DNA from 3 places in the Bacillus sp. JK74 genome. Region 3 is predicted to be linked to each of the others. Evidence: riboswitches for the same ligand, from Rfam matches in the RefSeq annotation. Region 3 holds a riboswitch; each other region holds the start of a gene.
What was found. Region 3 has a riboswitch for thiamine pyrophosphate ahead of tenA (thiaminase II). Riboswitches for the same ligand answer to the same signal wherever they lie in the genome.

Region 1: linked by a shared signal. The riboswitch ahead of ACWJJ5_RS14085 (TIR domain-containing protein) and the one ahead of tenA (thiaminase II) in region 3 are both predicted to bind thiamine pyrophosphate.
Region 2: linked by a shared signal. The riboswitch ahead of ACWJJ5_RS07680 (ECF transporter S component) and the one ahead of tenA (thiaminase II) in region 3 are both predicted to bind thiamine pyrophosphate.

What each region holds. Positions count from the first base shown of each region.
Region 1 is NZ_JBSJQB010000004.1:167,930-171,212, forward strand. It holds gene ACWJJ5_RS14070 (flavin-containing monooxygenase) at 1-195, shown strand, start outside; gene ACWJJ5_RS14075 (cupin domain-containing protein) at 544-1,077, shown strand; gene ACWJJ5_RS14080 (hypothetical protein) at 1,512-1,892, shown strand; TPP riboswitch at 2,007-2,110, shown strand; gene ACWJJ5_RS14085 (TIR domain-containing protein) at 2,188-2,652, shown strand; gene ACWJJ5_RS14090 (thymidylate synthase) at 2,649-3,283, shown strand, end outside.
Region 2 is NZ_JBSJQB010000002.1:666,883-670,165, forward strand. It holds gene ACWJJ5_RS07675 (glycoside hydrolase family 18 protein) at 1-1,126, opposite strand, end outside; TPP riboswitch at 1,275-1,388, shown strand; gene ACWJJ5_RS07680 (ECF transporter S component) at 1,571-2,170, shown strand; gene ACWJJ5_RS07685 (ABC transporter ATP-binding protein) at 2,157-3,283, shown strand, end outside.
Region 3 is NZ_JBSJQB010000002.1:816,873-820,155, forward strand. It holds gene thiO (glycine oxidase ThiO) at 1-213, opposite strand, end outside; gene tenI (thiazole tautomerase TenI) at 197-814, opposite strand; gene tenA (thiaminase II) at 792-1,499, opposite strand; TPP riboswitch at 1,587-1,695, opposite strand; gene ACWJJ5_RS08585 (monovalent cation:proton antiporter family protein) at 1,749-3,283, opposite strand, start outside.

The DNA of each region.
Region 1 (3,283 bases), on a different contig from region 3:
AAGAATCCGCTTTGGTGGATGAAAATAGAAGGTGTTTTGGATAAGGAAGGCCGAATTATACATCACCGGGGTGTTTCAGCTGCGGAGGGATTGTACTTTATTGGTTTGCCTTGGCAGCATAGGCGAGGTTCAGCGCTGCTTCAAGGTGTAGGAAATGATGCTGAATACATTGTAAAACAAATGAACGGTGGATAGACTGAGGAGAGCAGTAACTTACGGGTTTACTGCTCTTTTTTGTGTTGAATACGTCCAGTTATGTGACTGTGGCTGTTTTAATCGGCTTGTGGAACAGAAAACACAATATCTCTTGGTTGTCGGACTGGTGAGTGCATACCCCGGGCAGGTTCAAGTTTCTCGGCTGCAACAGTATTACCCAAGAGTTACAGGCCTTTGGTATTTTTTATGCAAACGGGTTTTGTGGCCAAAACGATTCTGCTAACTTCAGTCTTTTAGGCTGAACAAGGGAATTCCTTAGTGTGGCACACTCTCATTACAAAACGCATAGGATAATATCACAAAAATTTAAAATTGCGGGGATGAAAAATGTATTATATACCTTTTTCGCATCAATGTTATTATTGTGTGAATGTGCCGATGTATAGCGATGGAAGATCTGTTTATTGGACTGTTCCAAATAACTATGATCCTTCATACGAAGATAGAAACCTTCTCTTGAAAGATTATGGACCAAAACCATTTGTCGTGAATATCAATAAAGCCGCAAAACAAAACAATACGTTCCGTACGGCCCTATGGACAGGAAAGCATTTTCAAATTACTTTGATGAGTCTTGGCATTGGAGAAGATATCGGTTTGGAGATCCATCCTAACGTAGATCAATTCTTACGGATTGAGCAAGGCCGAGGGCTAGTTAAAATGGGCAAGAGTAAAGATCATTTAAGTTTCCGAAGAAATGTCTATGATGATTATGCCATTGTTGTCCCTGCCGGCACGTGGCACAATGTGATTAATACGGGTAATACGCCGTTAAAACTATATTCAATTTACGCTCCTCCCAACCATCCGTTTGGTACAGTTCATGTGACAAAGGCCGATGCAGCGGCTGCGGAAGATTAGTATAGGATTCCAGAGGACTTTGCTGCTGCAAAGACTATAAAAAAATCGTATTGGGACAGCATGATCAAATATAGCGATTGAATGGCTGAAACACAAAATATTAACGTTTCAGCTTGTCATAGTGCAGTTGATGCGATGCTTTATTCCACAACTACTCAACAGCAAATGTGGTTTTTTGTCTGACCATTTTAATTGATTGGCAGTCAGTGAAAATGAATTTGTAATAAATTTATCCTTGCTCCTCCTATAAGCGGCTTTAACAGCCAGGTTTCTGTTTCTCTTCAAACCATTTGCTGATACGGCTTCACGGAAGAAAATGACACGCTTTATTATGATTCATTCATCAATTGACTTCATATTATTTCATTTGATAACATAAAATGGTTATTGTCATTAAAAAAGGATACCCGTTTTTATAAGAAGGAGTCATAACGTTGCTGAAAAGGTTTTTTCTTGTTTTTCTTACGCTGATGATGTCTATATTTGCTGTATTCGCGGCTGCTGAAGAGTCTCCCGGCGATCATGTCATTTCTTTTGACGAGCCTATGATTTTATTGATCTCACTCGGAATCATTTTATGTTTGTTCATTCCGCCATTCGTCATGTCCTTTTTTAGCAGCTTGGTTGTAAGAATCATATCCGGCGTCTATCAATGTTTTATCGTTCTCACGTTTGCGGGCCTCATTCCGATTGGATTTCTGATTCCCCATGGCTTTTTGACAATTCTTGCTGCCGTTCTGGGGACTTTGGTCAGTTCAGCGAGTGTTGCCGTGACCTTATTCGTTGGCAGGAAAAAAGAGGCCGGAAGGTTTTAAAACTAGTGGGTAAGCTGCAAGGAAGGGAAATCCCAGAGATATCCGCAGCGCTTTTTGCCGGTCATTGTTTGACTATTTATATGGAATAGCATAGAATTAAAGTAAATATTTATAAAAAGTCACTAGGGGAGCTTTAATAGCTGAGAAGAGACAATACGTCCTGACCCTTTGAACCTGATTTGGTTAATACCAGCGTAGGGAAGTGAAAAATTAGAGAGATTCTTTATCTTATCTATATTTAAGCCACTTTCCATAGAGGAAAGTGGCTTTATTTATTTTGAAAGGGTGATATGAAGTGGCGACGAAAAAAGTTTTTCTGGCAGGGCCTTTTAAAAGTTTAGTAGATGAGAAAACTGGATTGATGAGTACGTATGAGAGGGGAAAGCTGGAATCATTAATTTCCTTTTTTGAGAATGAAGGATGGCTGGTTCATAATGCTCACAAGCGGGAAGGGTGGGGGAAAGATTTCATGACACCCCTTCAATGCACTAAAATTGATTTTGATGAAATAAGCACTTGCGACCTTTTTGCAGCATTCCCCGGATCACCCGCTTCTCCCGGAACACATATAGAAATTGGATGGGCTTCTGCCTTGAAAAAAAAGATCGTGCTATTTCTAGAAAAGGACAAGGATTATGCTTTCTTAATTCAAGGGTTAAATGCAGTGGCGGATGTTGAGTACATCAGCTATAAAGATACAGATGATTTATTAGAGAACATTAAAAATATCTTTGCAGCATATAAGGCGGAATCTCAATGAGAAAGAGAACTTTTCATGAAGCATATATGGAAACGCTGTATGACATCTATCACAACCCTGAATTTTTCAATTCACCGCGCGGACAAAAAAGCAGAGAACAATTGAACTACCATCTGACTCTGGAAAATCCAATAGAACGTGTCACTTATTTATCCTCAAGAAAAACCAATATCGTGTTTAATTTTGCTGAAGTGTTATGGTATTTATCGGGGAGTAACGACTTAGATTTTATCAGTTATTACAATAAAAAAATGCCTTCATATTCAATGAATAAAAAAACATTAACAGGCACTGCGTATGGGCCTAAAATATTTGAATTCGGAAATGCAAAACTAAATCAATGGAATAGAATAAAAAATCTTTTGACACAAGAAGATATTGATTCAAAAAGGGCATTTATTCAAATATTCGATGCTTCGGAACTCTTCGTTTCAGAAAATATAGATGTTTCCTGCACAATCGGTTTGCAGTTTTTTGTGAGGGAAGGCGAATTATACATGTCTTCTGTCATGCGTGCAAATGATGCTTTTCGCGGGATGATCAGTGATCTTTTCTCATTTACCTTCATGCAGGAATTAATGGCCAGAGAACTGCGTTTAGAAGTCGGAGAATATTTTCATAATGCGGGATC
Region 2 (3,283 bases), 150 kb from region 3:
CCTCAAACCACACTTCATGCGTTCTTCCATTTTCATCAGTATACCGGAAGTAAGGGGAACGCTCCTGCTGGGAATAACGGATCATTGATTGATGCTTCATCGCCGTTTCCATGGCGCGCTGATTGGAGATGGCGGATCCGATCGTTCCCGGACGGTACGGAATCACCCAATCATACCCGTACAGCGGAACACCGAGAATCACTTTTCTTCTCGGCACCCTGCTGATGGCAAAATTGATCGTTTGCCTGACCTCTGTTAAAGGCGCCACGGGTCCCGGCTCACTGCCGGCGTGGTGCCAGTCGTACGCCATAATGAACATATAATCGACGACGGCTCCGATTCCGCCGTAATCATATCCCCTCAGCCACGGCACTGCATCACTTGTTTTCGCCGGAACCGATATCGTTAACGCGAGCTGATGCTCTGAAAGCCGGGTTTTTAACTGCCGGAGAAATCCTGTGAAGAGATCCCTGTCAGCTTCTCTGACCCGTTCAAAATCGATATTTACACCGCCGTATCCCTTTCTTACGGTTAAGGAGACGATATTGTTGACGAGATTCGTTCTTGCCGCCGGATTTTGCAGCACTTGATGGGCTAATTCCGGACTGAATCCCCCTTCTGTCAGATTCGTAATGACGGCAAGCGGGCGCACTCTGTTCTGCCATGTGGTTTCTATTGCGGTTCTGTCGTTTAAATCGTTCATGATATCTCCGTTCGGGCCGAAATGATATTCAAACAAAGAAATCGCCGAAGAATACGGCGCAAAATCATTAATGAGCTCTCTATCCGCTTCAGGCGTCCGAATGACATAAAATTGCAGGGTTCCCGCAAGATAGTTAGAGATATCAGGGATCTTCACTTTCATACCCGTCCGCAGCCGGTTCGGCGGAATATCCGGGTTTGCCTGCATCAGCTGCATCTGCGGCACATAAGCCTTACCTGCGATAACGGCATACGTATCATTCGGCTGAACCGTATATTCATTAATGGGGATTAAAAGCGCCTGTCCCGGCACGATATTCGTTTCCTCAAGCCCGTTGACGCTTCTGATGCTGTCAACAGGATATCCGTACTTTCTGCTGATGGAAAATAACGAGTCGCCAGACTGCACTGTATGAACAAACATAGATGTCCTCCGTTTCCTTTTGATCAAAAGGGGTCTTCTTATCTTTATGAATGATCCTCCGGTCCGATTCCAAACTCTGTTCGGAGAAAGGCTGTTTACAAATCAGACATGATCAACTATGATGATGTCATCATAAAAAACTGTATAGGAAACGCACTAGGGGTGCTGTTATCGGCTGAGATAAAACATGCGGCAGGCGTGTTTTGATCCCTTATAACCCGATCTGGATAATACCAGCGTGGGGAAGTGCAGATTGACCGGAGCGCAGGGTTTTTCCCCATGCGTTTTCGTTCTGCTGCTGCATATTCCCTCGGATATGCAGTTTTTTATTTTTCATTAAAAAACGGGGGAGGACACCGCAATATGAAACTTACGATCAATCGTCTTTCGTAAAATCAACTCTTTCATACAAACAACTATCCGATAAGAAAGCAGGAGATCACAATGAAAAATTGGAAAATGAGAGAAATTGTCGTCATGTCCGTCATCAGTGTTGTATTTGCTGTCATTTATTTAGTATCAACTCATGCAAGCAATATAGCGGCAGGATTTTTCGGCAGGATGAGTTATGAACCGATTTACGGTATCTGGTTTATCGTCTCGGTGATTGCCGCGTACATTATTCAAAAACCGGGAGCGGCTCTCGTTTCTGAAATCATCGCCGCGTTTGTGGAGTGCTTACTCGGAAATCCGTCAGGACCGATGGTGATTCTGATCGGGATCGCACAGGGAATCGGTGCGGAAGCGGTCTTTTTAGCGACACGCTGGGGGGTGTATACCCTGCCCGTGCTTCTTTTATCCGGTATGGGGTCTTCTGTGACAAGCTTCATTTATGACTTGTTCGTTTCCGGATACTCTGTTTTGAATCCGGGTTTATTAGCCGTCATGCTTCTCATCCGGCTGGTCTCAGGTGCGCTTCTTGCCGGCCTTCTCGGCAAAGCAATCAGTGATGCGCTGGCTTACACAGGAGTGCTGAACGGCATGGCGCTCGGAAAACAATTCAAGAAGAAAAAGAAACAGGTGAACCAAGATGCAGGCATCTGAACCCCTTCTATCCGCCGGCCGTCTTACCTTTTCTTATGATCAGGATGAAAAGCCGATTTTTCAAAACGTGTCCTTTCAGCTCCGCAAAGGAGAGCGGGCTTTATTGCTCGGGCCGAGCGGATGCGGCAAAAGCTCGCTCGCTCTCTGTTTAAACGGTCTGTACCCGGAAGCATGCGATGGGGTTCAATCGGGAACCGTTTCTTTATACGGAACACCTCTTTCACATCTGACAGAACCCGCCGCCAGATCCATCGGCGTCGTGTTTCAAGATCCGGACCAGCAGTTTTGCATGCTATCGGTTGAAGATGAAATCGCCTTCGGCCTGGAAAATTTGCAATATACAAAAGAAGATATGGACGCAATCATCGATGACGTTTTAGAAAAATTAGAGATCACTCATCTGAAAACGCGAACGATCGCTTCTCTGTCAGGCGGTTCAAAACAAAAAGTGGCGCTTGCCTGTATCATTGCGATGGAACCGAAACTCATTATTTTGGACGAACCGACGGCACAGCTTGATCCATATTCGGCACGTGAATTAGTGCGGCTGATCAAAGATCTTCAAGCAAAAAAAGGCTTCGGCCTTCTCGTTATCGAACATCAGCTTGATCACTGGGCGCCGTGGATGGATAGGACAATTGTCCTTGACGAAACGGGTCAGAAGGTGATGGACGGAGAGACGGACGTTATCTTTGAAACAAAGATTGAAGAGCTGATGCAGCTCGGCATTGCGATTCCGCGTGTAATCTCATTGCAGGAGCACGTCAGCATTCCTTTTACCTTGTGTAAAGAAAATTTGTTTCACGAACCTGTACCATCTCTGCCCCAACCCAGGCCCGTTGCGCTTTCAGCAGAAGACGCGCTGAACGTTCACGGGCTGTCATTCTCAAGAGGAGCTGACGTCATTTTTCAGGATGTGAGCTTTTCCGTAAAAAAAGGGTCAATCACCGCGATTGCCGGCCCTAACGGAACAGGAAAATCCACGCTCCTTTCTGCCGCGGCCAAGCTCATCCGTCCGCTGGGCGGAGACATCAAAATAGGCGGCAGACCGATTGATTCCTATTCTGAAAAAGAGCTGCGGCGACAGATCGGATATGTTTTCCAAAATCCTGA
Region 3 (3,283 bases):
CCTTTGACTGTGCATGGCAAAATCAAAAAACGCATCCCGTTTTTCACATTCCGCATGAGCGCCCAGCATTCCCGCGGCAGCGCTTGTCGTTTTTCGGCCGACTTCTCCGCCTTCAAACAAGACAACGTTCTGCTGCGTCTTCGCCAGCTCATAAGAAATGGCGCACCCGATAATTCCGCCGCCGATCACCGCCGTATCATAGTGCTTCTTCATAATCGGCCTCCCTTACCGCGCGTGCATACCGTTTTGCCGCCTCCTCGGGATTTTCAGCTGAGAAAATGCCTGACATGACGGCAATTCCGTCCGGCTTCGCCTGCTTTGTGTGTCCGATCGTCTGCAGTGTCATTCCGCCGATTGCGATAACGGGGATGGAAAGCGTGCGTTTGATCTCTGAAAGCAGGCTGATGCCTCTTGCTTCAAGTCCTTGTTTACATTCGGTTGCAAATATATGGCCGAACACCACATAATCCGCATCTTCCTTTTCAGCTTGGATGGCTTCTTCCAGCGAATGAACCGAACGTCCGATATGAAGATGGGGAAATCTGCTTCGCACCTGCTTTACGGAAAAGCTGCGGGACGGAAGCTGAACACGGTGTATGTTGGCAAAAAGCGCGATATCCGCCCTGTCATTGATGATCAATTTGTCCTTATCCGCACCGCCCTTTTTCAAAAGGGACAAAAGCTGCATGATCTCTCCCGCTGTTTTATCCCGCTCACGGATATGGATAAAGCTCACTTCGCGCTGAATCGATAGAATATCCTCGGCCAGCTCGGCAACGGGTTTGCGATTATCAGTTACCGCGTGCAGCTCCAAAGGATTCCACCTCTTTTCCGTCCTTCTCGGACCAGCCTTCTTTTTGATAAGCCATTCCCCAAAATTGATATTCATAATAGCTTGAAATCACAAAATTCTCTTTCATTTTCGCGCGGATTTCCTCTGTGCTGTTTTCAGCAATCTCGTCAAAACGGCTGATCTGTTCTTCGACCTGCTGTCTGAACCAGTCTCCGCCGTATGTACCGATCCATTTTTCATAAATCGGATGCTCCGGTTCGCACTCTTTTAAGTGTTCGCCGACTTCATAATAAAGCCAATAACAGGGCAGAAGCGCAGCTAATATTTCTCCAAAATTGCCGCTCATCACCGACCTGTACATATGAGACGTATAAGAATAAGCGGTCGGTGCCGGTTTAAATGCCGCACGCTCTTCTTCCGTAATTCCTAAAAGCTCCGTAAACTCGCGGTGCAGCGCCATTTCCGCTTCATATGTCCCTTGAGCGTGGCCCGCCATCCTGCCCGTCGTAAACAAGTCTTCGGCATATGCGGCGCCGAACGCCTGAACTTTTGCAAAATGCGTCAAATAGTAGGAATCTTGCAGCACGTAATAGCTGAAACGGTCTATCGGCAGGCTTCCGTCACCGATTCCCGTTACAAACGGATGAACAAAACTTCCGTCCCACCATTCGGCAGCCGCCTGTCTGCATTCTTCAGAAAATGTCATCATGTCTTCCCCCCTGATAAAATAAAAAAACCACTTTCCCGCATCGGAAAAGTGGTTTGGAATTTAAATGGATAAAAGGAACCCCAAAAAAATACCGCTCCACTTCCCTACGCAGGTCTGAACCTGTTCAAGTTATGAGGGTCTAAAAGTCTCACTTTTATCTCAGCCCTTATGAAGGACACCCCTAGTGGTCATACGATTAATGATTTATTTGTTATGCCTTCTATATTATCACGAATTGCAATTTGGTCAAGCTTCAAGGATTTTTCTCAGTTCCGACACGTAGTTGCGCGAGCCCGTGACGATGAGACGGTCTCCTGTTTTCAGCCGCGTGTCTCCGTGCGGAACGATGCTGTCCACACCTCTGAAAATCCGGACGAAAATCACATCGCCCATCAGCGGAAATTCCCGCAGAATGATGCCGTTATACGCCGGGTTTTCCAGATTGATCTGATATAACGAAGACTCCTCATTCGTCAGGAGGCTCATCACGCCCGGCGCCTCAATTAACGCGCGCAGCAGCGTTTTTGTAGACAGAAGGATAGAAAAAATACTGATGCCCTCTTCTTTCAGTTTTGTTTCATGCTCAACCGAGCCGACGCTTGCGATGATACGCTCAGTCCCTTTCTCTTTCGCTAGTAAGGCGATTTCAGCGTTCACATCTTCATTTCCCGTCGCCACGACAAGAATATCCGTTTTAAAAATACCGTGCGACTCAAGCGTGCCGGGCTCGTAATCAGAAATCGTGTCAACCGAAAATACGGATTCCGCAAGCGTTTCCCCGGCATTTTCCTGATACACATGGACGACCCGTACTTCATATTCCTCCTCTGGCAATTCCAGCGTAACCGGGAGCGTCATTTGGTTGGCACCGATAAATGTGATGCGCTTTTTTTCCTGCGGCGCGCTTTGCCGTTTGAATAATTTCTTAAAGCCGATCGGCGTGATGATGCTGGCAATAACCGCAACTAAAGTCAGCGCGCCGGACATATTGGCGCTGATAATGTGGAGCCTTTCTCCGATCGTAGCCGCCGCGATAACAAGCGACAGCGTGGACGTCAGCAAAAAGCCCGAAGCAAACACGGTTCTTTTGTCGTACCATTTCTTTAAATAAAACACAGGGAACATTTTGCTGATAAACAGCGCAAGCAGAAGCAGCGGAATCATCGTTAATGTTTTCGGATCTTGGAAAAGCGTCCAAATGTCCAATTTCACCCCGACCATGACGAAAAAGATCGGAATTAAAAACCCGTAGCCGAAGGAATCCAGCTGTTCCACCATTTCTTTATTCGGAGACAGAAGCGATACCAGAACGCCTGCCAAAAACGCGCCGAGAATATTTTCCGCCCCGAGAGATTCCGATAAAGCGACAAGCACGATAATCAGTGTGAAAATGGCTCTCGTGCCGATCTGCACGGTGCCTTTAGACATCGACTGCACAAATGAACGGTGTTTAAAGATCCTGCCGAAGAAATACAGCACGACCCCCGCGGCAAAGAGAATCAACAGAAGCCACATATTTCCGCTGTCTTCTCCGTAAAGAGAAGAGAAGAAAGCGAGCAGAATCATCGTAGCCAAGTCCGCGATAACGGCGACAAGCAGGATGATCTGGCCGATATTGGAGTTCATGATCCGTTCTTCCTTTAAAGTCGGGACCACCACACCGAGTGATATCGTCGAAATAATAAGCGTCATTAAAAATGCGTTTTGTATAAAACCGGCTAATACAAAGGCATAGGACAGCAGCAATGATAAAATAAAGATGCCGAAAAAGATAATCAGTG